3 regions of the Agrobacterium larrymoorei genome follow, and region 2 is predicted to be linked to each of the others. Evidence: predicted binding sites of a transcription regulator. Region 2 holds the regulator's gene; each other region holds the start of a gene.
What was found. The regulator PhoB, encoded in region 2, activates phosphate uptake and scavenging genes when phosphate is short. The targets are predictions, from matches to a motif close to TGTCATNNANCTGTCAT.
Positions count from the first base shown of each region.

Region 1: a site for PhoB is predicted at 5,642-5,658, ahead of CFBP5473_RS01980 (DUF2794 domain-containing protein). Genes of this name have one in related genera too.
Region 3: a site for PhoB is predicted at 5,239-5,255, ahead of phnC (phosphonate ABC transporter ATP-binding protein). Genes of this name have one in related genera too.

Region 1 covers NZ_CP039691.1:421,316-431,085, forward strand. Annotated here, with positions in the region: gene CFBP5473_RS01955 (heme ABC transporter permease) at 1-43, opposite strand, end outside; gene ccmB (heme exporter protein CcmB) at 110-769, opposite strand; gene ccmA (heme ABC exporter ATP-binding protein CcmA) at 766-1,410, opposite strand; gene acnA (aconitate hydratase AcnA) at 1,685-4,378, shown strand; gene CFBP5473_RS01975 (DUF1223 domain-containing protein) at 4,609-5,388, shown strand; gene CFBP5473_RS01980 (DUF2794 domain-containing protein) at 5,682-6,074, shown strand; gene CFBP5473_RS01985 (Bax inhibitor-1/YccA family protein) at 6,153-6,890, opposite strand; gene CFBP5473_RS01990 (ABC transporter permease) at 7,157-9,706, opposite strand; gene CFBP5473_RS01995 (ABC transporter ATP-binding protein) at 9,703-9,770, opposite strand, start outside.
Region 2 covers NZ_CP039691.1:2,829,399-2,839,168, reverse strand. Annotated here, with positions in the region: gene pstA (phosphate ABC transporter permease PstA) at 1-92, shown strand, start outside; gene pstB (phosphate ABC transporter ATP-binding protein PstB) at 108-923, shown strand; gene phoU (phosphate signaling complex protein PhoU) at 1,016-1,729, shown strand; gene phoB (phosphate regulon transcriptional regulator PhoB) at 1,861-2,544, shown strand; gene CFBP5473_RS13710 (GcrA family cell cycle regulator) at 4,653-5,189, opposite strand; gene CFBP5473_RS13700 (aspartate aminotransferase family protein) at 5,635-6,843, shown strand; gene argF (ornithine carbamoyltransferase) at 6,906-7,823, shown strand; gene CFBP5473_RS13690 (Hsp33 family molecular chaperone) at 8,087-9,073, shown strand; gene CFBP5473_RS13685 (DUF6351 family protein) at 9,140-9,770, opposite strand, start outside.
Region 3 covers NZ_CP039691.1:179,794-189,563, forward strand. Annotated here, with positions in the region: gene phnG (phosphonate C-P lyase system protein PhnG) at 1-304, shown strand, start outside; gene phnH (phosphonate C-P lyase system protein PhnH) at 304-912, shown strand; gene CFBP5473_RS00875 (carbon-phosphorus lyase complex subunit) at 915-2,024, shown strand; gene CFBP5473_RS00880 (alpha-D-ribose 1-methylphosphonate 5-phosphate C-P-lyase PhnJ) at 2,174-3,091, shown strand; gene phnK (phosphonate C-P lyase system protein PhnK) at 3,088-3,864, shown strand; gene phnL (phosphonate C-P lyase system protein PhnL) at 3,890-4,597, shown strand; gene CFBP5473_RS00895 (transferase hexapeptide repeat family protein) at 4,594-5,211, shown strand; gene phnC (phosphonate ABC transporter ATP-binding protein) at 5,313-6,188, shown strand; gene phnD (phosphonate ABC transporter substrate-binding protein) at 6,275-7,180, shown strand; gene phnE (phosphonate ABC transporter, permease protein PhnE) at 7,253-8,227, shown strand; gene phnE (phosphonate ABC transporter, permease protein PhnE) at 8,227-9,576, shown strand; gene CFBP5473_RS00920 (DUF1045 domain-containing protein) at 9,679-9,770, shown strand, end outside.

The DNA of each region.
Region 1 (9,770 bases), 560 kb from region 2:
CGAGATCGCTGAATTTCTTGATTGCAAGGCTCGTATCGTTCATGGCGTCTTTCTGACCTGAAGCTTGGCCTTTCTACAATGAGGAAGGAGCCTCGGCAATTGATCCTTATCAATCCGTGGAACTGCGCAGCGCCAAAGCTGCGAAGAAGGGGCCAATTACCGATGAAAAGAGCGTGATCGCCGCAAGGATCATGAAGGGCGGCAGAAACGGCGCGGGATCCTGGACCGCAGCATAAGACGCGCTTACGCCGAAGATGAGAACGGGAATGGCGAGTGGCAGAACGAGGATCGAAACCAGCAATCCCCCGCGCGGCAAGGCAACCGCAACTGCCGCGCCCACTGCGCCGATGAATGTGAGGGCAGGGGTTCCGACAAGGAGCGTCAACATCACCGCGCCGATTGCCACCTCACCCATATTCATGAAGAGCCCGAGAAGAGGAGATGCGATGACCAGCGGCAGGCTTGTGGCGGCCCAGTGAGCCAGGCATTTGATGAAGACGGTCAGAACCAGCGGGTTTTCGTGCATCAGAATGAGGTCGAGCGAACCATCGTCCCGCTCGGCCTGAAACAGCCGGTCAAGACCCAGCAGCGCAGCAAGAAGCGCACCGATCCAGACAATGGCCGGTCCTATCCGCGACAGGAGATTGAGGTCTGGCCCAACGCCGAAAGGAATGACGGCAACGACCGTCATGAAGAACAGAACGCCGATGAGCGCACCTCCGCCTGCACGGATGGAGAGCTTCAGATCGCGCAAGAAAAGAGTCATCATTCCCAGATGCCCTCCACGCCTGCGAAGCCGGTCATGCGCAAAGCCTTCGCATTGTCCAGCCCGAGCGGCTGATGGGTTGCCGCGATGACCATGCCGCCTCGGCCGAGATGCTCTTTGACCAGCCCGGTGAACATCTGGTCTGCCTGCGCATCGAGTGCCGCCGTCGGTTCATCCAGTATCCAGATTGGTCGCCACGCGACAAGCAGCTTGGCCATTGCGAATCGCCGCTGCTGGCCAGCGGAAAGATAGCCGAAGGGCAGGTGCGTGATGCCGGAGAGCCCGACGACCTCGGCGGCTTCTTCGACCGAAAGCGCATGACCTGCATTGAAATTGCCCAGAAAACTCTTCCAGAAAGACAGGTTTTCGTTGACCGTGAGTTCCTGCTTCATGGCATTGCGGTGGCCGAGATAGTGGCTGGCCTCTGCGGGACGAGCGCCCTGTTCAACTCCTTTGCCGGCTATCTTTACGGTGCCGCGTTCAGCGGTCATGAGGCCTGCAATGACGCGCAAAAGGGTGGATTTTCCAGAGCCGTTCGGTCCAGTCAGAAGCAGTGCTTCTCCATTAGTTAACTGGAGGGAAACATTCATGAATATAAAATCCTCGCCCCGTCTGGCGCCAAGATTTTCTGCTATCAAATGCACTCTCTGGCCTCGTTTAAGATTTTAATCATCTCGATCGAAAAAAAATCGATTTAGGTCGTCTGTTGGTCTGGCACGTTTCGGGGAAATTATCTATATGGGTCTCAACCACGCCAGCGGTCGGCGTGATCATCATATAGCGCCGGACCTGCAGGTTGTGACAAGCAACCTCTCGTGCGGACAGCGGAAATGACCGTACCCGCATCCTGATGTGCATGATAGTGCATAGGTGTCCGCACGCGCGTGTTGGCTATCAGAGGAAGCGGGGTTTATAACCGTGGCTAAATCTCTCGACAGTTTCAATTGTCGTTCAGTTCTCACCGTCGATGGTAAGGACTATGTCTATTACAGCCTTCCGAAGGCGGAAGCGAACGGCCTGAAGGGCGTCGCCAACCTGCCGTACTCCATGAAGGTTCTCCTCGAAAACCTTCTGCGCAACGAAGATGGCCGTTCGGTAACGAAGTCGGACATCGAAGCCGTTGCTGCATGGCTGGAGAACAAGGGTCTCAAGGAAGCTGAAATCGCTTATCGCCCCGCACGCGTTCTGATGCAGGACTTCACCGGCGTTCCGGCAGTTGTCGACCTCGCCGCCATGCGCGACGGCATCAAGGCACTCGGTGGCGATCCTGAAAAGATCAACCCGCTCGTTCCCGTCGATCTCGTCATCGACCACTCGGTCATCGTCGACGAATTCGGCAATCCGAACGCATTTGCCCGCAACGTGGAGCTGGAATACCAGCGCAACGGTGAGCGCTACCGCTTCCTGAAGTGGGGCCAGCAGGCGTTCAAGAACTTCCGCGTCGTTCCTCCGGGCACCGGCATCTGTCACCAGGTGAACTTCGAATATCTCGGCCAGACCGTCTGGACGAAGGATGAGGATGGCGAGACAACCGCTTATCCGGATACATGCGTCGGCACCGACAGCCACACGACCATGATCAACGGCCTCGGCGTTCTGGGCTGGGGCGTTGGCGGTATCGAAGCCGAAGCTGCCATGCTCGGCCAGCCGGTCTCCATGCTTCTGCCGGAAGTCGTCGGCTTCAAGCTGACGGGCACGCTGAAGGAAGGCGTCACCGCGACCGACCTCGTTCTGACCGTCGTTCAGATGCTGCGCAAGAAGGGCGTCGTTTCCAAGTTCGTAGAGTTCTTCGGTCCCGGCCTCGACACGCTGCCTGTTGCAGACCGTGCAACCATCGGCAACATGGGCCCGGAATATGGCGCGACCTGCGGCTTCTTCCCGGTCGATGCAGCAACCGTCGGCTATCTCAACATGTCCGGTCGCACCAAGGACCGTATCGCACTGGTCGAAGCCTATTCCAAGGCTCAGGGCATGTGGCGTGACAATGACGGTTCGCAGCTCGTCTTCACCGACACGCTGGAACTGGATCTCGGCGACGTCGTACCGTCCATGGCTGGCCCGAAGCGTCCGGAAGGCCGCCTGCCGCTCGAAACCATCGCGCCCAACTTCGCGACGGCTCTCGAAAACGACTACAAGAAGCCGGGTCAGCTGAGCAACCGTTACGCGGTTGAAGGCGAAAGCTACGATCTGGGTCACGGCGATGTGGCAATTGCCGCCATCACCTCCTGCACCAACACTTCCAACCCATCGGTTCTGATCGCTGCCGGTCTTCTGGCCCGTAACGCGGTTGCCAAGGGCCTGAAGTCCAAGCCGTGGGTGAAGACCTCGCTTGCACCTGGATCTCAGGTCGTTGGTGAATATCTCGAGAAATCCGGTCTCCAGAAGGAACTCGACGCTCTCGGCTTCAACCTGGTCGGTTTCGGCTGCACGACCTGCATCGGTAACTCCGGCCCGCTGCCTGCGCCGATTTCCAAGACGATCAACGACAAGGGTCTGATCACGGCTGGCGTTCTTTCCGGCAACCGTAACTTCGAAGGCCGTATCTCTCCTGACGTTCAGGCGAACTACCTCGCTTCTCCGCCGCTGGTCGTTGCTTATGCTCTGGCCGGTACGGTTCAGGCCGACCTGACCAAGGAACCGCTCGGTGAAGACCGTGACGGCAACCCTGTCTACCTGAAGGACATCTGGCCTTCTTCTGCGGAAGTGCAGGAGTTCATCCAGAAATACGTGACCCGCGAACTGTTCGAAACCAAATATGCGGACGTGTTCAAGGGCGACGAAAACTGGCAGGCTGTTCAGGTTCCGGCGGGTCAGACCTACGCCTGGGACGATCAGTCCACTTACGTTCAGAACCCGCCTTACTTCGTTGGCATGGGCAAGAGCGGCTCCGGTCTCAAGGATATCAAGGGCGCGCGCGTCCTCGGTCTCTTCGGCGACAAGATCACCACCGACCACATTTCTCCGGCCGGTTCGATCAAGGCTGCTTCCCCGGCTGGTGAATATCTGACGGACAACGGCGTGGCCGTTGCGGACTTCAACCAGTACGGCACACGCCGTGGCAACCATGAAGTCATGATGCGCGGCACCTTCGCCAATATCCGCATCCGCAACCACATGCTTGGGCCGAACGGTAAGGAAGGTGGTTACACCATCCATTATCCATCTAAGGAAGAGATGTCGATTTACGACGCCGCCATGAAGTACAAGGAAGAGGGCGTTCCGCTCGTCATCTTTGCAGGCGTTGAATATGGCAACGGTTCTTCCCGTGACTGGGCGGCGAAGGGCACCAACCTGCTCGGCGTAAAGGCCGTCATCTCGCAGTCCTTCGAGCGTATTCACCGCTCGAACCTCGTCGGCATGGGTGTCGTTCCGTTCACGCTGCCTGAAGGCACGACCTGGGCCAGCCTTAACCTGAAGGGCGACGAAACCGTCACCATCGAAGGTCTCGAAGGCGATATCAAGCCGCGCGAAACCAAGATTGCCAAGATCACTTACGGCGACGGCACGGTGAAGGAAGTTCCGCTTCTTTGCCGCATCGATACGCTGGACGAAGTGACCTACATGAACAATGGCGGCATTCTCCAGACCGTTCTTCGCGATCTGGCTGCCTGATCATTCATTTGACGACAAAAAACGCCGGGAGCTATCCCGGCGTTTTTGCGTGCGGTGGTTTAGCCTGAGACGCGCACAGCTCAGCTATTGCAGCGTGATCTAATGTGATCACCCTCACCCCATCGTGACTTTCTCTTGAACAAGCTTCGGGGCTATTTTCCGCCTTGCGTCCCGACATAGATTGATTGCATCAATGGTCTGGATTGGCATCCAGACAAGGGTTCTCGTAAATGCCGCAGAAATTTCGGCCGCCGATATCAGGGCTTTTCAGAAACAGACCTCGGACGGTCGGTCTTTCGCTATGCGTGCTTGGCGTGCTGTTCGGGCATTCCGCTTACGCGCAGGAAAAACTGAAAGGCGTTGTCGAACTCTTCACATCGCAAGGCTGTGCATCGTGCCCGCCTGCTGATGCCACATTGCGCAAGCTCATTCAGAACGGCGATGTCGTTGGCTTGTCCTACCATGTCGATTACTGGAATTATCTAGGTTGGGCGGATTCGCTCGCCTCCAAAGAAAATACCGAGCGGCAATATGGTTACGCCAAAGCGCTCGGTCGCAACAATGTCTATACGCCGCAGGCGGTGGTGAACGGGCGCGACCATGTGAAGGGTGCGGACCTCCAGTCGATCTACAAGCGCCTTGATGACTTCAAACAGGCGGGCGAGGGGCTCAACGTTCCCGTGGACACCAAGCGCGTCGGCGATGAAATCGAAATCGATATCGGTGCCGGACAAGGCAAGGCCGATGTCGTGGTGGCCTATTTCACGCGCGAGCAGGTGGTCGACGTCCAGAAGGGCGAAAATCAGGGTAAGAAGATTTCCTACTGGCACAGCGTCTACGACGTTCAGACCGTCAGCATGTGGGATGGCACTGCGATGACCGTCAAACTTCCTGCCAGTGTGATGAGCAAGGCGAAATCGGGCGGATGCGCAGTTCTTCTGCAGACTACGGATGCATCGGGCAACCCTTCGGCCATCGTCGGCGCGAATGTTCTGATGCAAGCTGAGTGAGTGAAGTTCCCTGCGAAAGCTGGGGGAGATCCGGTCCGGGCATTGGGGGCTGGGGGTAAAGGGTCAATGCACCGGACCGGGTCATCTTGGTGCCTAGGCATCAATTGACAATAGCAATATTCCATCGAATTCGGGCCATGATTTGTCCGAAATACGGCATTTGCACCTTTCTGACCTGCCTAAATTATTACCGCCATTCTGGTTTTTTCGGCGCGATATGCGGGCTTGCAATTTCAGCCGGGCAGGGACAGACTGTCTTGCAAACGTCATAAGCAGTTGAGCGAGGTTGCCTGATGACCGATCAGCCGGATTTGCACCGTGCACATTCTTCACCACGGGAAGGCTCAACAGTCGTCGATCTCCGGGAATATAAACAGAGCAAGGACCCACTGCCGGTCACGTTTCACCGGCGGGAGCTGGATGCCATTTTGCGCATCTATGGGCGCATGGTGGGCGAGGGTGAATGGCGCGATTATGCCATCGACCATATGAAGGACAAGGCAGTCTTTTCCGTATTCAAGCGCTCCGGCGAAATGCCGCTTTTCAGGATCGAGAAGAATCCCAAGCTGGCCGCCAAGCAGGGCGCTTACTGCGTAATCAACACGGATGGCCGCATTCTGAAGCGCGGCCACGAATTGCCGCAGGTGCTGCGGGTTTTCGACAAGGTGCTGAAGCTGGTCGATTGACCCAGTCGAGAGTGTAGCGATGTAGGGATACAAAAAAGGCGGCCATTGGCCGCCTTTCGCATGTGATGTTCCAGACTATTAGTCGTCCCGGTTTCCGAGGAACTGAAGAAGGAACATGAACAGGTTGATGAAGTCGAGGTAAAGGGTCAGGGCGCCCATGATGGCCTTGCGGCCGGCAACCACGACGTCGTCACCATCGAAGTACATTTCCTTGATCTTCTGGGTGTCGTAGGCCGTCAGGCCTGCGAAGATCAGAACACCGATTGCGGAGATCGCAAAGCCCATTGCAGAAGACTGCAGGAAGATGTTGACGATCGACGCGATGATCAGGCCGAAGAGACCCATGATCAGGAACGAACCCATGCCCGACAGGTCCTTCTTCGTCGTGTAGCCGTAAAGCGACAGCGCGCCGAAGGAAGCAGCGGTGATGAAGAACGTCTGAACGATGCTCTGGCCGGTGAAGACCAGGAAGATGGACGACAGCGAGATACCCATCAGGGCGGCGTAGCCCCAGAAGGTCGCCTGCGCTGCGGGAACGCTCATCTTCTGAATGCGGAAGCTAAGGAAGAATACCAGTGCCAGCGGGGCGAACATGACGACCCAACGCAGCGGGGACGCATAGAGAAGCTGTGCGAATGCTGGATTGGAAACCGCCAGAGTATATGTGCCGAACGAAGCCACACCGGTAATGACCAGTGCAAGCGCCATGAGGTTATAAACCCTCAGCATGTAGGAGCGAAGACCTTCATCGATCATCGCACCAGATTGTACACGGCCCTGGGCCATGCGGTTCTGGTAGTTGTTGAAGTCAGCCATTGTTTCCTCTTTTGAGCTCCGAAATACCTACGGTGTCGGGATATGACCGTCTCGCGGAGTATATCCCAGGCGCCGCTGCGGAGCTACAGCAAGCCTATCGAAGAATATGAGACGATCCCATCGCAGTTACAAGACCTTCAAACGGCGAAAAAACACCGTATGCGCGAAAAGCGATAACGTTTTTGGGATCATTACCAAGATTTAATCGCAAAAGTTAAGTGGCGCACAACTTTTCCGGTCGTAGCGCCTTTGGCCTCTTGCGCAGGTTATTCTCCGGCCTGTCGAAGAACCGGGGCGGCCTTCTGGCCGAGAATGCGCCATGTGCCGATGAGACCGATGCCGACCGTCATTACCAGTGCAACGACAAGTGTACCGATTGCGACGTCCGGCAGGAAGCTGGACGGCAGTTTCATGATACGGGCAATCACGAACCATGCCGAGACGCCTCCGGCAAAAAGAGCGAAGACAGCGGTGGCGAGCCCCAGCATCATATATTCATAGGAGAAGGCGCGGATCAGCATGGAGCGCGTTCCACCAAGCGTCTTGAGAATGACGGCGTCGTGGGTGCGCGCGCGGTTTCCGGCGGCGAGCGCTCCCGCCAGCACGAGAACGGAGGCGACAAGCGCGACTGCCGCTGCGGCTCGGATGGCCGTTGCAAGCTGACCGACAAGCCGGTCCACGACATCGAGCGCGTCTTTTACGCGAACGCTGGTAATCGTCGGATAGGCGTTGGTAACGCTTCTAAGGATTTCGCCTTCCTGTGCGGGCGTGGCGGAGGGGTCTGCAAGGGTCGCGAGCCAGGCATGCGGTGCGCCGCGGAAGGTGTTGGGGGAGAAGACCATGACGAAGTTTATGGAAAGCGATTGCCACTGAACGTCGCGCAGATTGGCAATTTTGGCCGTTATGCTGCGGCCAAGAACGTTGACGGTAACGGTGTCGCCGATCTTGAGCCCAAGCTCGCCCGCCTCCTCGGCAGCGAAAGAAACGAGCGGTTCACCGGTGTAATCCTTGTCCCACCAGCTTCCTTGGGTCAGCTTGGCATTGTCTGGCAGGTCCTGCGCATAGGTGATGCCGCGATCTCCGCGCAAGACCCACCGACCTGACGAGGGAACGTCCATCTTGCTGACATCCTGACCGTTCAACGCCAGAATTCTTCCGCGCAGCATGGGCACTTCCGTCAACGTGCCTTCCGGTGCCTCGCGTTTGACGAGGTCTCGAAAGCCATCGCGCTCGTTACCCTGAATATCGACAAAGAAGAAGTTGGGCGCCCGCTCCGGCAGGGTGGCCGTCAACTCCCGGCGAAGATTGCCATCGATGAGCGTCAGTGTGACAAGCAGGGTAAGGCCAAGGCCCAGCGAAAGAACGACGGAGGGCGTTAGCGCGCCGGGCCGATGGATATTGCCGATGGCAAGGCGCACGGCTGCGGAATGAACGCGGGGACTGCGTTTGGCAATCGCCTTGATGCCCCATGCAACAAGGCGCAGAACGACGAATGCAAAAGCGATTGCCGCAAGGAAAACCGAGGCGATGAAGCGATCTTCCGCGGAGAAAATTGCCAATCCTGCGAGAGCGGCAAGCAGGGCCGCGGTTGCGGCAAGATAAGGCCAGGATGGCAGCTTGTTTTCCTCAAAGCCCTGCTCGCGAAAGAGAGCGGTCGCCGGAACTTCACGCGCCTGCCCGAGTGGCAGAATTGCGAAAGCAAGCGTGGTGAGGAGACCGAAGATCGCCGCCAGTGAAAGCGCGGAAGGATAGAAGGCCAGCTCCTTCGGAACCGGAAGAACGCCTTCGAGAAACTGCATGGCGATAAGCGGGGCAATGGCACCGAGCGTCAGGCCGATGGCAATGCCGACGCAGGCAATGAAGGCGATCTGGAACAGATAGGTCATCGTTACGACGCTGGCCGGCGCGCCGAGGCACTTCAACGAGGCAATCGTGGTGCGCTTGGAATCCAGAAAGGCCCGCACGGCATTGGCAACACCGACACCGCCGACGATAAGGGCCGTAAGGCCGACGAGGGTCAGAAACTGGGAGAAGCGATTGACGTTTTCGGTCAGCGAGGGTGCTGCCCGGTCGCTTGTTCTGATCGACCAGCCTGCATTGGGAAATTCGCGGTTCGTATCGGCAATGATCGTCGCGCGCTTGGCGGGATCGTTCAGGCGCACCTTATAGGCATGTTCCACCAGACTGCCCGTCTGGATGAGGCCAGACGCGGCCAGCGCACCGCGGCTGAGAAGAAGGCGCGGGGCAAAACCGAAGCCATCCGACAGCGCATCCGGTTCGGTGACAATCGTCCCCATGAGTTTGAGGCGCGCATTGCCCAGAAGCAGTTCATCGCCGATCTTGATGCCAAGGCGCTCAAGCAGCATGGGTGCGGCGACGGCGCCGAAGCTTTCGCCCTGTTTCGCCAGGAGTTGCGGCAGGGGCAGGGCGGGATCGGATACGAAATTGCCATAGAGCGGATAGGCGTTATCGACTGCCTTGACCTCTGCCAGCGTTTGCTGCGAGCCATCCTCAAGTCGTGCCATGGAGCGGAGGCCGTCCGACAGCGCGACTTGACCCAGCCCGTCGATATAGGCGCGCTCCTCGGCGGGTGCCTCGCGGTTGCGCAATTCGAAGCGGACATCGCCCGCAAGGATCGACTGGCCTTCGCTAGCGATGGCGCTGGTAACGGCTTTGGAAACCGAATTGACCGCCGCAATGGCGCCCGTGCCAAGCGCGATACAGGCAAGGAAGATGTAAAAGCCGCTGAGGCCTCCACGAATTTCACGACGCGCCAGCCGCAGCGCATTTTTAATGTGCAGGGGTGAAGGGATCATGCCACCACCGCCTGCTTGGCGGCGGCGGTCAGTCCGCTATCTCCCTCTATTTCCCCGGAGCGAA
Region 2 (9,770 bases):
CATCTGGCGCTATCATCATCCTGCTTCTGTTCCTCCTCGTCATGAATGTTGGAGCAATCCTGTTGCGCCGCCGCTTCGAGCGTCGTTGGTAGAGGGAGAACCGAACTATGAACATGTTGTCGGAAGCAGCAGTTGAAAAGGCGCTGGACAAGAAAATGAATGAAGTTTCGTACAAGATGATCGGCAAGGACGTTTCCGTCTATTACGGCGAAAAGCGTGCCCTTTACGATGTGAACCTCAATGTTCGCGAAAACACGGTAACGGCTCTCATCGGCCCTTCTGGTTGCGGCAAGTCCACCTTCCTGCGGACGCTCAACCGCATGAACGACACCATCGATGGCTGCCGCGTCACCGGCAAGATCACGCTGGATCAGGACGATATCTACGATCCGTCCATCGACGTCGTGGAACTTCGCGCCCGCGTCGGCATGGTGTTCCAGAAGCCGAACCCGTTCCCGAAGTCCATCTACGAAAACATCGCCTACGGCCCGCGGATCCACGGTCTCGCCCGCAACAAGGCGGATATGGACCAGATCGTGGAGCAGAGCCTGCAGAAGGCTGGTCTCTGGAACGAAGCCAAGGATCGCCTGCACGAATCCGGCACGGGTCTCTCCGGCGGTCAGCAGCAGCGTCTGTGCATCGCACGCGCCGTTGCCGTTTCGCCGGAAGTCATCCTCATGGACGAGCCCTGCTCGGCACTCGACCCGATTGCGACGGCCAAGGTGGAAGAGCTCATTCACGAGCTTCGCGCCAACTATACCATCGTCATCGTCACGCACTCCATGCAGCAGGCCGCCCGCGTTTCGCAGCGCACGGCCATGTTCCACCTCGGCCACCTGGTGGAAGAGAACGATACGGACAAGATGTTCACCAACCCGGATGACCAGCGCACCCAGGATTACATCATGGGTCGCTTCGGCTGATCAGCCACGAGTGACGTCATCACACCGCGCCAGCCGCTCGAGCCCAGAAGGTGGGCTTGCGGCAAGGCGTTTCGAAACCGGAGAATTCGAACATGACAAATTCCCATATCATGTCAGCCTATGATGAAGAGCTGAAGTTCCTCACCCGCCGTATCGCTGAAATGGGCGGTCTGGCCGAACAGATGTGCGCCGATGCCGTGCGTGCGCTGGTCAATTCCGATGCGGCTCTTGCCCAGAAAGTCATCTCCGACGACACGATCCTCGATCATGCCGAGCGTGAAATCGGCGATAAGGCCATCGTCACCATCGCAAAGCGCCAGCCCATGGCTGCCGACCTTCGCGAAATCATCGGTTCGCTGCGTATCGCAGCCGATCTGGAGCGCGTCGGCGATCTCGGCAAGAACACTGCCAAGCGCGTGATCGCGGTTGCCGGAACCGGCGTTCCGCGCAAGCTCGCCCGTGGCCTAGAGCATCTCTCCGAACTCGCGCTCGTGCAGCTGAAAGAAGTGCTGGATGTCTACTCCACCCGTTCTGCGGAAAAGGCTCAGGCCATCCGCGAGCGCGATGAGGAAATCGACGCCATGTACACCTCGCTCTTCCGCGAGCTCCTGACCTACATGATGGAAGATCCGCGCAACATCACCACCTGCACGCATCTTCTGTTCTGCGCCAAGAACATCGAGCGCGTCGGCGATCACGCCACCAACATCGCCGAAACGATCTACTACATGACGACCGGCAGCCAGCCGGAAGGCGAGCGCCCGAAGGACGATAGCTCCAACACGCTCGGCGCTGTCACGGAATAAGTTTTGCAGCATCGGCTTGGAAAGATCGGGAAGGTCTTCGAAAGGCTCGATGCTTGGATCAACACGCTGGAGCGTCATCATGGGTCCGGGGGGACTGACGCTCCAGAGAAGACTGGCGGAGTTTGAAGCCAATGGTGCCTAAAATTGCAGTTGTCGAAGATGAAGAGGCCCTTAGCGTTCTTCTTCGCTACAATCTGGAATCCGAAGGTTATGACGTCGATACGATCCCGCGCGGCGATGAGGCGGAAATTCGCCTTCAGGAACGCACGCCGGATTTGCTGATCCTCGACTGGATGCTGCCCGGCGTCTCCGGCATCGAGCTTTGCCGCCGTCTGCGCATGCGCCCCGAAACCGAGCGCCTGCCGATCATCATGCTGACCGCCCGCGGCGAAGAAAGCGAACGCGTTCGCGGACTGGCCACCGGCGCGGATGATTATGTGGTCAAGCCCTTCTCCACACCGGAACTCATGGCTCGCGTCAAAGCCATGCTGCGCCGCGCCAAGCCGGAAGTGCTGTCTTCAGTGCTCAAATGCGGCGATATCGAACTGGACCGCGAAACCCACCGCGTCCACCGCAAAAGCCGCGAAGTCCGCCTCGGCCCAACCGAATTCCGCCTCTTGGAATTCCTCATGACCTCGCCGGGCCGCGTTTTCTCCCGCTCGCAACTGCTGGACGGCGTCTGGGGCCACGATATCTACGTCGACGAACGCACCGTAGACGTCCACGTCGGCCGCCTCCGCAAAGCCCTCAACTTCTCCAGCATGCAGGACGTCATCCGCACGGTGCGCGGCGCTGGATATTCGATGGAAGCGTGATTGCGGTCTTTGGCACTCATTCCAACCGCCATCGCCATCCTCGGACGTGACCACTTGCCTTTTGCGAGTTCGCGGTCGAAGCACAACCCCTCACCTGAAAAATCTATGACTTAGCTAAAGCTAAGATCATGATTTTTCTTCCTCTCCCACCCCTTCGACAAGCTCAGGGGGAGAGGTAACCCGCGGCGCCGCTTTTACTGGATCGTAAACGCGAAGATGGGGTAGAAACGGTGCGGTCTTTTCCTCTCCCCCTGTGGGAGAGGATAGAAAACCTCGACTTCGCAAAGCGAAGTCCTAGGTTTTCTTGGTGAGGGGTAACCTCTGCCCACCAACGCACACCCCACCCGCGTCATCCTCGGGTCAAGCCCACCGCTGTCCGGTTTAAATGTGCGGATGTGCGGATGTGCGGATGCGCGGCAAGGCTTTGAATGCATTGCAGTTCCATCCTTGAAATCCGGTTGGGACACGCTTTGACCGCGTTTGCTGCGGGGTGGCGAAAGTGCAGCCCCACTTCCGTCATCCCGGACTTGATCCGGGATCCAGCCAGACCAAGTCTTTGGTCTGAAAGACTTTTTCGACGCGCAGACGCGCGTCTGCTGGACCCCGCATCAAGTGCGGGGTGACGGGTGGGGCAGCTGTTCTCGTTCCAAACTAGCCGCCCAGTTTAAACCGGACAGCAGCTGGCCAAGCCCGAGGATGACGGCAGTGGGTGCCTTAGCCTTGTTGCCGAATTACGGCCGCATCAGCACGCCCAATAGTGACCCGCCCCGTAATGGGACAAATCCCAGCATAAAGAATTTTTCAAAAAAAAAATCCCCCCAACATTTTTCCCCACCCCCAAAACCACCCGTACACTCCCCCTCATCCCGCCGCGGATACACCGCAAGGCGTTGCGGCGAGGCGGGGTCGGTGCTGGGGGTGAGGAGGTTACGCGGCCTCTCCATTCCCAGGGTCGAGCAGCAATCCCCCCGGCGGCAACGGGAGGAGGACATGGCGTCGGTTTCGGACCGGCTGGCGCAGTTCTCCCGATGCCCGACCTGGCCGGATCGACAAGCGGCGGTGCGAACAACGGCTGTCGGGTTTCGATCCATCCGTCAGGATTTCGCCGCCGGGCGTACCGACAGCTCATCGTCTCATGGTCGAACGCGATCATGAAGATAGAAGCGAAAGTCAGGCGGTACACAGGAAGACGCTGCATCTGCCGCGTTCACCCCGAAAAGGTGAACGGACGGATCGTAAGGCAACCATCTGGCCAGCACTCGAAACGTGCTGGCGAGTGGGAGCCTTGCGGAGAACGGATCGGGACTGCGGGCTGTACGAGATGTTCGGCGCCCGCATCCTCGAAGGCAGGTGTGGCTGAACTGGCAGGGCGATGGCGGGCAACCATCATCGCACCCGGATGGGAAGGGTTGGGCCTTGATCAAGTCCGACCGGTTCTCCGGCAAGGTTTTTAACCCTTGCCATCCGGGTTATGCCAGCCGTGGCAAGAGGATTGCGGCTCTGCCGAAAGAGCCGAACGGGGCGCTGAGAGGTGCCACATACTAAACTACCCAACGAGGCAGCTTTCTGCGCCCCGTCCGAAATGCCATGGCCCGAACAAGGCGATGGAGAGAATGAGAAGATCAAGCCACGGGCAGATGCTGCCGCGTGAACGGCGAAGCTTGGCATGAAGCTGGCCGGGATTTTTGACATTTTGTTTGCGAGGGAGAACCCCTCACCAAGAAAACCTAAGATTTCGCCTTGCGAAGATCGAGGTTTTCTATCCTCTCCCACAAGGGGAGAGGAAAAGGCGGCACCGTTTCAACGCCATCAAAAAGAAAACGCCGCAAGGGTGCGGCAGGTTATCTCTCCCCCAGCATCCTGAGCCCGCCGAAGGGGTGGGAGAGAAAGCAATTTCAACACCTTAGCGCCAGCTAAGTGTTAGAAATTGCAAGTGAGGGGTTTCATTTTATCGCGTCCATAGCAAAAATAGGACGCCGGGTCTGATAATAGAACCCAGACCTTTTACCACCCAGATATCCTCTCACCACGAAAACAAAATCCACCACCCACACAACAAAAAGCGGACCGAAGCCCGCTCTCCAAAACTCAAAATGTCGCCAAATCCATCAGGCCTTGCGGCGTTCGCTGACGGGCTGATACGCCATCTTGGCGTGGAACTTGCAGTAGGGCGAAGACTCGGAAGCTTCGCAGCCGCAGAAGTGGAAGTCGTCCTTCAGCGGGTCGCCGACCGGCCACTTGCAGGTGCGTTCGGTCAGTTCCGTCAGCGTCAGGCGGCGGGAGATCGGGATGACGACGTTGGAGGAAGGGCGCGCATATTCGAGCGTCTCGACCGCGTCGATGTCCATGTCTTCCTTGAAGGCGACGGCACCGGAGGTGCGCACTGGAACCGGGCGGTTTGCTGCCGGGCGGGCGGCGGCGAAATTGGCCGGGCGTTGTGGCGCGGAGGCCGGGCGCTTTACCGCAGGACGGGAGGTTGCAACCGTGCCGCCAGCCTTGGCGCGGCCCGGCAGGTTCAGCCGGTGCACCTTGCCGATGACGGCGTTGCGGCTGACGCCGCCCAGCTGTGCTGCGATCTGGCTTGCGCTCAGGCCTTCGGCCCATAGCTTCTTGAGCTTTTCAACCCGTTCATCCGTCCAGTTCATACCGCTTCTCCGCTCGTCGCTCAGGCAGAATCCGTCTCCAATGCCGTGGAGCAAACCACGCGCAGAGCATCTGCCAGATTGTAGGTGACTAGTTCCGCCGCATTGCAGTCTAGTAATTGACGATTAACCTAATCGCCGGTTGACTCCGTGACAAGAGTCGCAGGAATCATCTGGAATCGATTTCTCGGTTTTCCCCAACTTGCTTGGTCTGTGAGTCAGAAAGGCAACAGTTGGTGGCTCGGCGCCCAGCCTCTACTAAGGCTTGAGAAAGCGCTCAAGTGCCGAGATTTGTTGACATCCGACGGCGAAGTGACAATAGTGCGCTTGCAGTGAAGAGAACATGCAGGCCGCCGCGAGGCGGCATTTTTGATTTTCAGGGCAGGGATAACCCCTTAGCCCTATTGACAGAGGTCTTGACCGACCTGACGTAAGGAGTGATGCAGCCATGGCCGAAACTTCGCCCGAAACTGGGTCGTTGTTCGATACGTTTTCCAGAGCCCCCTTGCGCTTCGACCGAGGCGAAGGCGTTTGGCTGATCACGGAAAGCGGCGAGCGATATCTCGATTTCGGCGCAGGCGTCGCCGTCACCTCCGTCGGCCACAGCCATCCGCACATGGTCGAGGCGCTCAAAGGTCAGGTCGAGAAGGTCTGGCACCTCTCCAACCTCTATGAAGTGCCGGGTCAGGAAGTGCTGTCCAGGCGGCTGACCGATGCAACCTTTGCGGATAAGGTGTTCTTCACCAACTCCGGCGCAGAGGCGCTGGAATGCGCCATCAAGACCGCGCGCCGTTACCACTATACGCACGGCCACCCGGAAAAATTCCGCATCATCACATTCGAAGGCGCCTTCCATGGCCGCACGCTGGCAACCATCGCGGCTGGCGGACAGGCGAAGTATCTGGAAGGTTTCGGCCCCAAGGTCGAAGGCTTCGATCAGGTGCCGTTCGGTGATCTGGAAGCGCTGAAGGCGGCCATCGTGCCGGAAACGGCGGCGCTGCTGATCGAGCCTATTCAAGGTGAGGGCGGCATCCGCGTCGTTGAGCCGGAATTCCTGCGGACGCTGCGCGCACTGTGCGAAGAGCATGGCCTGCTGCTGATTTTCGATGAGGTCCAGACCGGCGTTGGCCGCACGGGCAAGTTCTTCGCTTATGAATGGTCGGGTGTGACGCCGGATATCATGGCCGTTGCCAAGGGCATCGGCGGTGGTTTTCCCTTCGGCGCCTGCCTTGCAACGGCAGAAGCGGCTTCGGGAATGACGGCGGGTGTGCATGGCACGACCTATGGCGGCAACCCGCTTGCCATGGCCGCTGGCAATGCAGTTTTGGATATCGTGCTGGGAGATGGTTTCGTTCAGCATGTGCGCGATGTCGCGCTCGTCTTCCGTCAGGGTCTGGCATCACTGAAGGATCGTTATCCCGACGTGATCGAGGAAATCCGTGGCGAGGGCTTGCTGCTGGGCATCAAGGCCAAGGTGCCTTCGGGCGATCTGCTTCAGGCCATGCGTGCGGAGCATCTGCTGGGTGTTCCGGCTGGCGATAACGTCATCCGCCTTCTGCCGCCGCTGGTCGTGACTGCGGAAGAGGCTCGCGAGGGCTTGGCGCGCGTCGAAAAGGCCGCCGAAGCACTCACCACCAAACTGGCAAAGAGCGCCTGATTTTTCAAAGAGGCGCGCGAGGGCCGGCATAGGGTGGCCCGCATCCATGGGACTATATTGAAATGGCATCTGCAAAGCATTTTCTAGACCTTTCGGCCGTCGGTTCGGAAGACCTGCGGGTCATTCTCGAAGACGCCAAGACACGCAAGATCGCAACGAAGAACGGCATGGCGGACAAGCCGCTGGCGGGCAAGATGCTGGCCATGATCTTCGAAAAGCCGTCCACCCGTACCCGCGTTTCCTTCGATGTCGGTATGCGCCAGCTGGGTGGCGAGACGCTGTTTCTCTCCGGCACCGAAATGCAGCTCGGTCGCGCCGAAACCATTGGCGATACGGCCAAGGTTCTGTCGCGCTATGTCGATGCGATCATGATCCGCACCACGGACCATTCGCGCCTGCTGGAACTTGCAGAACATGCGACCGTGCCCGTCATCAACGGCCTGACGGACGAGACGCATCCGTGCCAGATCATGGCCGATATCATGACCTTCGAAGAACATCGCGGCCCGGTGAAGGGCAAGACGATTGCCTGGACGGGTGATGGCAACAACGTGCTGCATTCGCTGGTCGAAGGCTCGGCACGCTTCGGCTACAAGATGAACATGGCCGTGCCCATGGGCTCGGAGCCGCTGGACAAGTATCTCAATTGGGCGCGCAACAATGGCGGCGAAATCATGCTGTGCCATGATGCCGACCGCGCGGTTGCCGGGTCCGATTGCATTGTGACGGATACCTGGGTTTCGATGAACCAGGAACACAAGGCGCGCGGCCACAACATCTTCCAGCCCTTCCAAGTCAATGATGCGCTGATGAAGAAGGCCAATGGCGACGCGCTGTTTATGCACTGCCTGCCTGCGCATCGCGGCGAGGAAGTAACGGATGCGGTAATCGACGGCCCGCAGTCCGTGGTTTTCGATGAGGCGGAAAACCGCCTGCATGCGCAAAAGGCCGTCATCGCCTGGTGCATGGGCGTCATCTGACGCTTCGCTTTGCCTTAGAGGCTTGGCTGAGCCGGAAACTTGAATTTCCGGCACGGCTCCCCATTTCTAGGCCAAGCAGTGCTGCCGGTCTCTTCGGCAGCCTTTCATCCATTGTTTATCGTGACAAATGAGCCGGGAGTGGTTTTGTTTTGCCAGTCTCCGCTCTATCTTTGCGAAAACTGACGATTAGAGCCTTAGAGCCGCCGCTTATGGCAGTGGCCGTTTTCTGCAATATCGGAAAGCAGGCGTGAAGGAGTAGGACCATGGCAGACGTAACCGTAGAACTGGACGATCTCGATTTCGCTGGCGATGACAAGGTTGTCCCCTTTCAGGTGGAAGGGCTGGACGTTCGCGGTCGCGCCGTGCAGGTCGGCCCGCTGCTGAACGCCATTCTTCAGCGCCACGAATATCCGCCGGTCGTCGCCCGCCTGCTGGCAGAGGCGCTTGTACTGACGGCTTTGATCGGCACCTCGCTGAAATTTTCCGGCAAGCTGACGGTGCAGACGAAGGGCGATGGCCCGGTCGATCTGCTGGTGGCGGATTTCAGCGCGCCGCAGAACATGCGCGCCTATGCCCGCTTCGATGAGGAGCGTCTGGCGGAAGCGACAGCGGCAGGGCAGACCTCGCCGGAACAGCTTCTGGGCACCGGCATCCTTGCCTTCACCATCGATCAGGGTATGGGCATGCAGCCCTATCAGGGCATCGTGCCGCTGGACGGCTCTTCGCTGGAGGAAATTGCGGGCGTTTATTTCCGCCAGTCGGAACAGCTTCCGACAAGGGTGCGTCTCGGTGTGGCCGAGTTCTTCGACCGCGACGCCGAGGGCAAGCCGCGCCATGGCTGGCGTGCGGGCGGCCTGATTGCGCAGTTCCTGCCGCAGGCACCGGAGCGTCTGCGCAACCGCGATCTTCACGGCGGCGATGGCGATGAGGGCACCTTCGAACAGTCGGAAGACGACGCCTGGACCGAAGCCGTCACGCTGATCGACACGGTGGACACGGACGAGTTGACCGACCCGCAGGTGCCGGTGGAGCGGCTGCTGTTCCGCCTGTTCCACGAACAGGGCGTGCGCGTTTACGAGCCGCAGGCCATCATCGACAAGTGCAGCTGCTCGCGCGACAAGATCAAGGGCGTGCTCTCCGGCTTCTCCGCAGAGGAAATCGAAGACAGCCAGGAAGACGGCGTCGTGGCAGTGAGCTGCGAATTCTGCTCCACCACCTACCGCTTTCCGGTGGAAGAGCTGACGGCCTGAGCCTCAGGACGGCTCGAAATTTAGCAAAGGGCGGGATCATCATCCCGCCCTTGCTTTTCGCTGAGATCAAGGAGCCGCGCAGGCGAAGTTGCTGCCATCCTTCACGTCGCCATTGCCGGAATATTTGGCCGATTGGGGGTAGGGGCAGAGCGGTCGGGTCATCGTTGTCTTGCCAGCGATGACCTGTTTGGCCTGAATGACCTCCGGCGCTTTGCCGTTCTCCACCCAATCCATCAGCGGCGTAAACGCATCGAACGTATCGGTGCCATAACCCATGCGGCAGTGGAACATGCCGGGCACCATGAACAGACGGTAGAAGTTCTCCGTTTCCTTCTCGCCCATCGCCTTGCGCACGGCTTCATAATATTCCACGCCCATCAGCGGGTTCAGCGCTGGGTCGGACCAGCCGAAATAGGTGATCATCCGACCGCCGCGCTTGTGGAATTCACTGAGATCGGGATTGTCCGCATCCACCAGTCCCTTGACGATGCCCGTCTTTTCGAACTGCGTGTTGAAATCATAGGTCTTCCAGTCCAGCTGCTTGCCGGAGGCGGGCAGCAACGCCATGTTCTTCACGAAGGTTTCGCCATAGGCCAGCTGTCGGCTCGGGCCTTTTTCGCTGATCACCCATTCTTCCCAACCGCTTACCCCGGCAGGGTCCAGACCCTCGGTTCCGGGCACGACGCCCGGAAAGACC
Region 3 (9,770 bases), 320 kb from region 2:
GCGTGGAAAGATCGGCGGAGGTGGTTCGCCCTTCAATCTTGGTGAGGCCACGGTGACGCGCGCCACCGTCAAGCTCGGGTCCGGCACAATCGGCCACGCACATGCGCTGGGAACCAGTCGCAAGCAGGCCTGGTACGCAGCGATTGCCGATGCGCTGTGGCAGGAAGAGGCGACACGTCCGCTTATCGAAAGCCGGGTTCTTTCGGTTGTCGCGCAGCGCCTCGCTGAAAAGAAGTCGCAGCGCATCAGGGAAACGGCAGCGACCCGCGTCGATTTCTTCACCATGGTCAGAGGAGACGACTGATGACCGCACGAGCAAATATCGTGACTGGCGGCTTCTCCGACCCCGTCTTCGATTCGCAGCACGTTTTTCGGGCTCTCATGGACGGAATGGCGCGCCCGGGAAGTAAACAATCGTTCGAACTGCCCATCCGCCCGCCCTCTCCGCTCAATATTGCGGCTGGTGGAATTCTTCTCACGCTTTGCGATCACGATACGCCGGTGTGGTTGAGCTCGCTGGCTGCCAAATCTTTGGTTCCGAGCTGGTTGAGCTTTCATACGGGGGCGGTTCTAGCGCAGGAAAAATCTGAGGCGCGTTTCGCCGTCATCGAAATTGGTAGCGCGCTTTCCTCTTTCGATCTCTTTGCTCAAGGCACGCAGGAATATCCCGACCGATCGGCAACGCTTCTCATCGAAGTTCCGGATATGGAGAATGGTCCTGCGATGCGCCTTACCGGCCCGGGCATCCAGACCTCCATGACCATTTCCCCCGGCGGCCTGCCCGATCTTTTCGAGCGCCTGTGGAATGAGAACCGCGCAGCCTTTCCGCGCGGCGTGGATGTCATCCTGACCTGCGGCAATCACTTCCTCTGCCTGCCGCGCTCCACCCGCATTACCCTGATGGAGGCCTGAGGATGTATGTTGCCGTAAAAGGCGGAGAAACCGCCATCGCCAATGCCCACCGCCTTTTGGCGGATCGCCGCCGCGGAGACCGCAGCTTACCCGCGATGACGATCACCCAGATTGTCGAGCAACTGGGGCTGGCAGTCGACCGTGTAATGGCGGAAGCTTCCCTCTATGATAGATCGCTAGCCGCACTTGCAGTCAAGCAGTCGCGTGGCGACATGATCGAGGCGATCTTCCTGCTGCGTGCCTATCGCACTACCCTTCCCCGTTTCGGCTATTCCAACCCTGTCGATACCGGCGCGATGCTGGTGGAGCGGCGCATTTCCGCGACCTACAAGGATTTGCCGGGCGGTCAGTTGCTTGGGCCCACTTTCGATTACACGCATCGCCTGCTCGATCCATCCCTTCTCGAAGATGAGGCGGTGGATGCACCAGCCTTCCGCGATGCGGAGGCCGAAAATATCATGCGCGTTTCGGACATTCTTAGCGAAGAAGGCCTGATCGAAAGCGATGGAGACATGGCGACGGATCATATTCCCGGAGACCTAACGCGGGAGCCTATGGAGTTTCCCATGCCGCGGGATCTGCGTCTGCAATCGCTGGCGCGGGGTGACGAAGGTTTCCTGCTGGCGCTGGCCTATTCCACCCAGCGCGGCTATGGGCGGAACCATCCTTTCGTCGGAGAAATCCGCATCGGTGACATCGAGGTGGAGCTGGATGTGCCGGAACTCGGATTTTCCGTTTCGATCGGCGATATTCAGGTGACGGAATGCCAAATGGTGAACCAGTTCAAAGGCTCGGCAAAGGCACCACCACAATTTACGCGGGGCTACGGTCTGGTTTTTGGACAAAGTGAGCGGAAGGCCATGGCCATGTCGCTGGTGGAAAGGGCGCTTCGGGCAGATGAATTCGGAGAAGACCGGACGGCACCGGCGCAGGACGAAGAATTCGTTATCTCACATGCGGATAATGTCCAGGCGACAGGGTTCGTAGAACATCTGAAGCTTCCGCATTACGTGGATTTTCAGGCCGAACTTGGCCTGGTCCGCAAGATGCGCGCTGATTTCGAAGCAGCGCAAAAATCATCTGAAGAATGGTTGAGCGATGCGGCAGAGTAAAGACTTAGCCTCAGCCGTGTTCGTTGAACCAATAGGCGCAAAATACGCTCGATGCTGCAAATACAGTGAAGAACAGCGTGATGAGAATTCCGATCTCCATGACCTTTTACTCCTGACATCCGTTGTGACTTACGGAAGGACAACGCACGATGCTTGAAGAAGTTTCATTTGAAGACGAACTGACGGATGAAGGCCTGGCGAGTTATAACTTCGCTTATCTGGACGAGCAGACGAAGCGGATGATCCGCCGCGCGATCCTGAAGGCCATTGCCATTCCCGGCTATCAGGTGCCTTTTGCCTCTCGCGAAATGCCCATGCCCTATGGATGGGGAACCGGCGGCGTGCAGGTGACAGCCGCGATCCTCGGCCCCGATGACGTGCTCAAAGTCATCGATCAGGGTGCTGACGACACCACGAATGCCGTTTCCATCCGCGCCTTCTTCCAGAAGGTCGCGCAGGTTGCGGTGACGACGCACACCAAGGACGCTACCATCATCCAGACTCGCCACCGGATTCCCGAGGAAACGCTGACGGAAGGTCAGGTTCTGGTCTATCAGGTGCCGATCCCTGAACCTCTGCGCTTTCTGGAGCCGCGCGAAACCGAAACCCGCGTGATGCACGCGCTGGAAGAATACGGCCTCATGCATGTTCGGCTTTATGAGGATATCGCCCATAACGGACGCATCTCGCGCACCTATGCATATCCGGTGAAAGTCGCGGATCGCTATGTGATGGATCCTTCGCCAACACCCAAATTCGACAATCCGAAAATGCACATGTCGGAGGCCTTGCAGCTCTTCGGTGCCGGTCGCGAAAAGCGCATCTATGCCGTTCCGCCCTTCACCGAAGTCGTCAGCCTCGACTTTGACGACCATCCCTTCGAAATCCAGACCTTCGACAAGCCCTGCGCGCTGTGCGGAGCCGATAATGTCTATCTGGACGAGGTGGTGCTGGACGACAAGGGCGGGCGAATGTTCGTCTGCTCCGATACCGATCATTGCGAAGATCGTCAGGCCCATGGTCATCGTGGCCATCTTCTGGCCGATGCGAAGGAGGCCGCAGAATGAGTGACGCACCGCTTCTGAAAGTTCGTGACGTTTCGAAATATTACGGCGACCGCGCCGGTTGCCGCAATGTTTCCTTCGAACTCTGGCCGGGCGAAGTTCTCGCCATCGTCGGAGAATCCGGTTCCGGCAAAACCACGCTGCTGAACTGCATCTCAACGCGCTTGATGCCGACGACCGGCAGTGTCGAGTATCGCATGCGCGATGGTTCGACACGCGATCTGTACCATATGAGCGAGGCCGAGCGCCGCCTTTTGATGCGCACGGACTGGGGCTTCGTCCACCAGAACCCGGCAGATGGCCTGCGCATGACCGTTTCGGCAGGCGCCAATGTTGGCGAAAGGCTGATGGCAATCGGCAACCGTCATTACGGCAATATTCGCGGTTGCGCCAGCGAATGGCTGGAGCGCGTTGAAATCGGGACGGACCGGATCGACGATCAGCCGCGTGCTTTTTCCGGCGGCATGCGTCAGCGTCTTCAGATTGCCCGCAATCTGGTCACCTCACCCCGGCTCGTCTTCATGGATGAGCCGACCGGTGGTCTCGATGTTTCGGTTCAGGCCCGTCTGCTCGATCTCGTTCGCGGTCTCGTCAACGATCTCGGTCTCTCCGTCATTGTGGTCACCCATGATCTTGCCGTGGCACGGCTGCTTTCCCACCGCATGATGGTGATGAAGGGCGGCAATGTCATCGAGCATGGTTTGACCGACCGCGTGCTGGATGATCCGCGCGAGCCTTACACCCAGCTTCTCGTCTCCTCGATCTTGCAGGTTTAGCTGCGCGTATAAGAAAGAGATATTGATGCCCACTCCTCTCATCGTTTCCGAAGTGTTCAAAAGCTTCACCATGCATCTGCGCGATGGCATCGAACTGCCTGTGGTGCGGAACGTGAATTTTTCCGTTGCAGCCGGTGAATGCGTCGTGCTTGGCGGCCCGTCGGGTATCGGCAAAAGCTCGATCCTCAAAATGCTTTACGGCAACTACGCCATCGATAGCGGCCAGATTCTGATCAGGCATGACGGGCAGATGGTCGATATCGGCAGCGCTGCCCCGCGCACCGTTCTCGAGGTCCGCCATCGCACCATCGGTTATGTCAGCCAGTTTCTGCGCACCGTGCCGCGCGTTGCGGCGGTGGATGTGGTGGCAGAGCCGCTTCTAGCGCGTAAAGTGCCGCTGGAAGAGGCGCGGGATCGGGCTGGATATCTTCTGGCAAAACTCAATCTGCCGCGCGAATTATGGTCGCTTCCGCCCGCCACCTTCTCAGGCGGTGAACAGCAGCGCGTCAATATTGCGCGAGGCTTCATCACCGATCACGCCATCCTGCTTCTGGACGAGCCGACGGCCTCGCTGGATGCTGCCAACCGCAAGGTGGTGGTGGAAATGATCCGGCAAAAGAAGCAGGAAGGAACGGCCCTTCTTGGCATTTTCCATGATGAGGAAGTTCGTGAAGCCGTTGCAGATCGCATTCTCGACGTCTCGCAATTTTCACCGCGAAAGGCAGCAGCATGAGCGTTAAAGTGGGTCTTGAGCCAGTCATTCATGAGACTGCCCGCGTGGTCCGATCCAGCATCGGTCGCTACACCGAAATTTCCGAGCGCTGCCGCATCGAAGAAACCGAGATGGGCGATTATTCCTACATCATGCAGGATGGTTCCATCTGGTGCGCAACCATCGGCAAGTTCGTCAACATCGCCGCCTCTGTGCGCATCAACGCCACGAACCACCCGACTTGGCGCGCGACGCTTCACCATTTCACCTACCGCGCCAATAACTATTGGGACGATGCGGAAGACGAAACCGAGTTCTTCGAAGCCCGCCGCGCAAAGCGGGTCGTCATCGGACATGACGTCTGGATCGGTCACGGAGCAACCATCCTTCCCGGCGTAACGGTTGGAAACGGCGCCGTGATTGGGGCGGGAGCGGTCGTTTCCAAGGATGTCGCGCCTTACACTATTGTCGGCGGCGTGCCGGCAAAGCTCATCAAGCGCCGCTTTCCCCAAGAAGTGGGCGAGCGGATGGACCGACTGGCCTGGTGGGATTGGGACCACGCAACATTGCGTTTAGCGCTCGATGATTTCCGCGCCATTGAGGCAGAAGCGTTTCTGGAGAAGTATGGCGGATAAAGCGTCGTGTGAGCGGTGTAATATTTTATTCATCAAACTGACATTAGCACTTCACGTATTGCTGATACGCCGAACCCATAAGAATACACTGGGTTTTGGCTATGAGTTTCCACCTGAAACAGGTTACGCGCCGCTTCGGCAATCACACCGCCGTCGATAGCGTAACCCTCGACATTCCGCAGGGCCAGATGGTCGGCGTCATTGGGCGGTCAGGTGCTGGTAAATCCACACTGCTTCGCATGATCAACCGGCTGGTCGATCCAACGTCGGGCTCAATCCACTTCAATGACACGGAAGTATCGTCGCTCAAGGGTTCGGCTCTGCGCCACTGGCAGCGCGACTGCGCGATGATTTTCCAGCAGTTCAATCTCGTACCGCGCCTCGATGTTCTGACGAATGTCATGCTGGGCCGCCTCAATCACCGCTCCACTGTCCTTAGCCTGCTAAGCATCTTCACCACCGAAGAGCGCCTGATGGCCATCTCTGCGCTTGAGCGCCTCGGTATAGAGCACGTTGCGATGCAGGCTGCAGGTACGCTTTCCGGCGGGCAACAGCAGCGCGTTGCGATTGCGCGTGCGCTGATGCAGGCACCGCGCATGCTTCTGGCGGACGAACCGATTGCCTCGCTCGATCCGCTGAATGCCAAGATCGTGATGGATGCGCTGCGCGACATCAATGAGCGCGAAGGCATCACGGTCATGACCAATCTTCACACGCTCGATACGGCGCGCAATTACTGCGAACGCATCATCGGCATGGCTGCCGGTCGCGTCGTGTTCGATGGCACGCCTTCCGAGCTTAATGCCCGCGCCGTGAAGGAAATCTACGGTACCGATTCTCAAGGTGGTGGCATCGATGAAAGCATGACGTCGACCAGCATCACCATCGAAGGCGCACGCCTGCCGGAGCGCGCACAAAACCAATCTGCCGGTCCAGAAGCCTCGGCTCCCCAGCCGCTCACAATGGCTGGGCTTTAAAGACCGCACAGCATCGACCCGCCCGCGTCAGGGGCTCATTTCAGCCATTCTAAACTCCGGCATGCCGGAAAACAGGAGAGAAATCCATGTTGAAGAAAGTTCTTCTTTCAGCGGTTGCGCTTGGCGTGCTGGCTGGTTCCGCTCTTGCACAGGACGTCAAGGTTCTGCGCATCGGTCTCGACGGTTCGGAAAACGCATCCGACCAGCTGCGCAACGCGCAGTGCGTTGCCGATGGCCTGAAGGCAGCAACGGGCGTTTCCGAAGTCCAGATTTTCCCATCGCCGGACTATAATGGCGTTATTCAGGGTCTGCTCGGCGGCACCATCGATATCGCGAGAATGGGCGCCTCTTCCTATGCAAAGATCGCTTTGCAAGATCCTAAGGCCGTCGATCCAATCCTGACTGAAGTCGGCGCTGATGGCTCCAGCGGTTATTACACACTAATGGTTGCCCGCAAGGATTCTGGAATCAAGACGCTTGCAGACGCGAAGGGCAAGAAGCTCGGCTTCGCAGATCCAGACTCCACGTCGGGTTACCTCGTGCCAAACGTTGCATTGCCCAAGGAAACCGGCGCACCGGTGAAAGAATACTTCTCTGAAACTGGTTTCGGCGGCGGCCATGAGAACCTGGTTCTCGCAGTTCTCGACAAGAAGTTCGACGTTGGCACGACCTTTGGTTCTGGCGTCGGAAAGTGGGAGGAAGGTTACACCAGTGGTGCACTTCACCAGATGGTCGCCAAGGGCAATCTCGACATGGACGATATCGTTCAAGTTTGGAAATCCCCGCTTATTCCAAATGGCCCGACCATGGTTGCCAACAAAGTTGGGGACGCCATGAAGCAGAAGATCGAAGACTTCTTCCTCGCGCTACCGAAGAAAGACCTCGCCTGCTTCCAAGGCTTTACGCAGGGCCAGAATAAAGAGTTCATCAAGGTTGATCCTTCCTTCTACCAGACGATCGTAGACGCCCGTAAATCCATCATCGGCGGCTGATCATCGGCATAGACGAGAAACGGCGGCGTCATGAAGACGCCGCCGTTTTTGCAAGGAAGAAGGAAGCAGGACATGGCCCTATCGGCATCTCAGCACGGCAGTTTGAGCGAAGCGTCTCAAAAGGTCATGCAGCATTACCAGCAGCAACTGGTTACACGCCGTATCTATACGGGCATCGCCATAGTCGTTTTCCTTGCGGTCCTGTTCGCGTCCCTGGACTTTGCCAATAGCGCCAATTCCGGTAAATTCTTCGAGCGGCTTCCCTACTTCTTCGACTTCATGAAGACCTTCGTGCCAGACAGCCCGCTGGAAATCTTCCGCGCCATGTTCGACCTGCCATCGCCTTTTGCCGATGGTTCGCTGAAATACAACTACACGGCAGACCGGGTCTATCTGACGGATAATTTCTACATTCCGAACTTCTTCTACCAACTCGTCATCACGCTGAATATCGCGCTTGTCTCAACGCTCATCGGCACGGCCTTCGCCTTCGTTCTATGCTTCTTTGCATCCACCAATCTTGTCGGCGCCGGTATCGTCCGTTTCGTCGTGCGACGCGTGATGGAGTTGATGCGGGCATTTCCCGAGATCGTCGTCGCGGGTCTTCTAACCGCCATTCTTTCGCTGGGGCCCATCGCAGCCATTGTCGCGATCACCATCCACACCGTCGGGGCTTTGGGAAAACTGTTCTTCGAAGTGGTGGAGAATGCCGACATGAAACCCGACGAGGGCTTGCGCGCATCGGGAGCGAACTGGATCGAGCGTGTGCGCTTCGCAATCGTGCCGCAAGTTCTGCCGAATTTCGTGTCCTACGCACTGCTTCGTGCCGAAATCAATGTGCGGGCATCCACAATCATCGGGGCAGTCGGTGGCGGCGGTATCGGTGAGGTCTTCCGCCTCTCCATCGGTCGCGATCACGCTGCCAAGACCTATGCCATCATCATCCTGCTGTTGGTCACCATTATCGCCGTCGACCAGTTTTCCGCCTGGGCGCGCCGGAAGCTGATTGGGCAGCAATCCTTCGAATTCGGTAGAGGAGCCGCGTGATGTCTTCCAGTTACGTGATCAACGGTGCCGACCGCGAACGCCTGCTTTCGCAATATCCTCACGTTTTCCAGCGCAGCTTTTTGCAGCGTTATGGTCTGCTGATCGCGCTTGGCGCGGTGTTTTCCTATCTTGTCATCTGCTTTTTCGCCTTCAATGTCGGCCCCGCCTTCATGCAGGGGCGCTGGGACCGCGCCTCCAGCTACATTCAGGACTGGTACTCATGGCGCGCGCAGCCGCGCCTGCGGTTCGACAATGGCAAAGTCACGCCGCAATGGACGAGCCGAGGCCAATATCCGGCGCACGCGAAGATCGACTGGCTCCAGCCACTTCCGGATGGTGGTTACAGCGTGATCTATGGCGATCTCACCAATCGGATCGATATCACGCCGACACGGGCGGATGTCTATGTCGATGGAAAATCCTATCCTGTCACGATCACCCCGGATGCCGTGACCGCACCCGCAGGCGTGCCACCTCAAATTCGTCAGGATGGCAGCAAGGTTATCGTCGAGTACGGTTTTGCCGGTCAGGCCGAAATTCGCACCGGCCAGCTTTATGTCCAGCGCCGCTTCCTAGGATGGGCCAATTTCCTGTTCGATACGGATTCCAAATTCTGGGGCCGTAGCTATCCCGGGCTCGCAGCGCTGGCGCTCTGGGGCGAGCGTCTCGATCCCCAGCAGTCCAATATCTCCGCAATGACCAATGACTTTCTGAACAACAAGGTCTGGCAGCACGCGGATATTCTCTCCAAGCTGTTACAGACGCTGGTGATGGCATTTGTCGGGACGTTGCTTGGAACTCTCTTCGCCTTCCCTCTGGCTTTCATCGCGGCACGCAACATAACGCGCAGCCGCCTCGCCAACTGGGGCATGAAGCGCGCCTTCGATTTCCTCCGCTCTATCGATATGCTGATCTGGGCGCTGTTCTTCACCCGCAGCTTCGGCCCGGGACCAATCCCCGGGATCGCCGCGATTTTCTTCACCGATACGGGCGCTCTCGGTAAAGTTTACGCGGAGGCTCTCGAAAATGTGGATGACAAGCAGCGCGAGGGCGTGAAGTCCGTCGGCGCGTCGCCTGCAATCGTAAACCGCTACGGCGTCATTCCTCAGGTCCTGCCGGTCTTCATCTCGCAGTCGCTTTATTTCTGGGAAAGCAATACGCGCTCAGCCACCATCATCGGCGCCGTGGGTGCTGGCGGTATCGGCCTCAAGCTGCTCGAAGCCATGGGCACCAATCAGGACTGGGACAAGGTCGCCTATATGGTGCTTCTCATCCTCATCGTCGTCTTCCTGTTCGACAATATGTCAAACGCCATCCGCTCTCGCCTGATCGGAAAATTGCATCATTAGAGCGTCTTTTCATGATGTTCATTTGCCGGATATCATCATTCTGTCACGGAAAAGGTCTACCTCGCACTTCTGATCTTGCGGGGCCGAGACGAGTCGTCTCAAATGCTCCTCAACCGTTCCCGTGACATTCGAAAGTGCGACACTGTGCGCTACGCAATCTATTTCACTCCCGCCGAAAGCGATTCCCTCACACA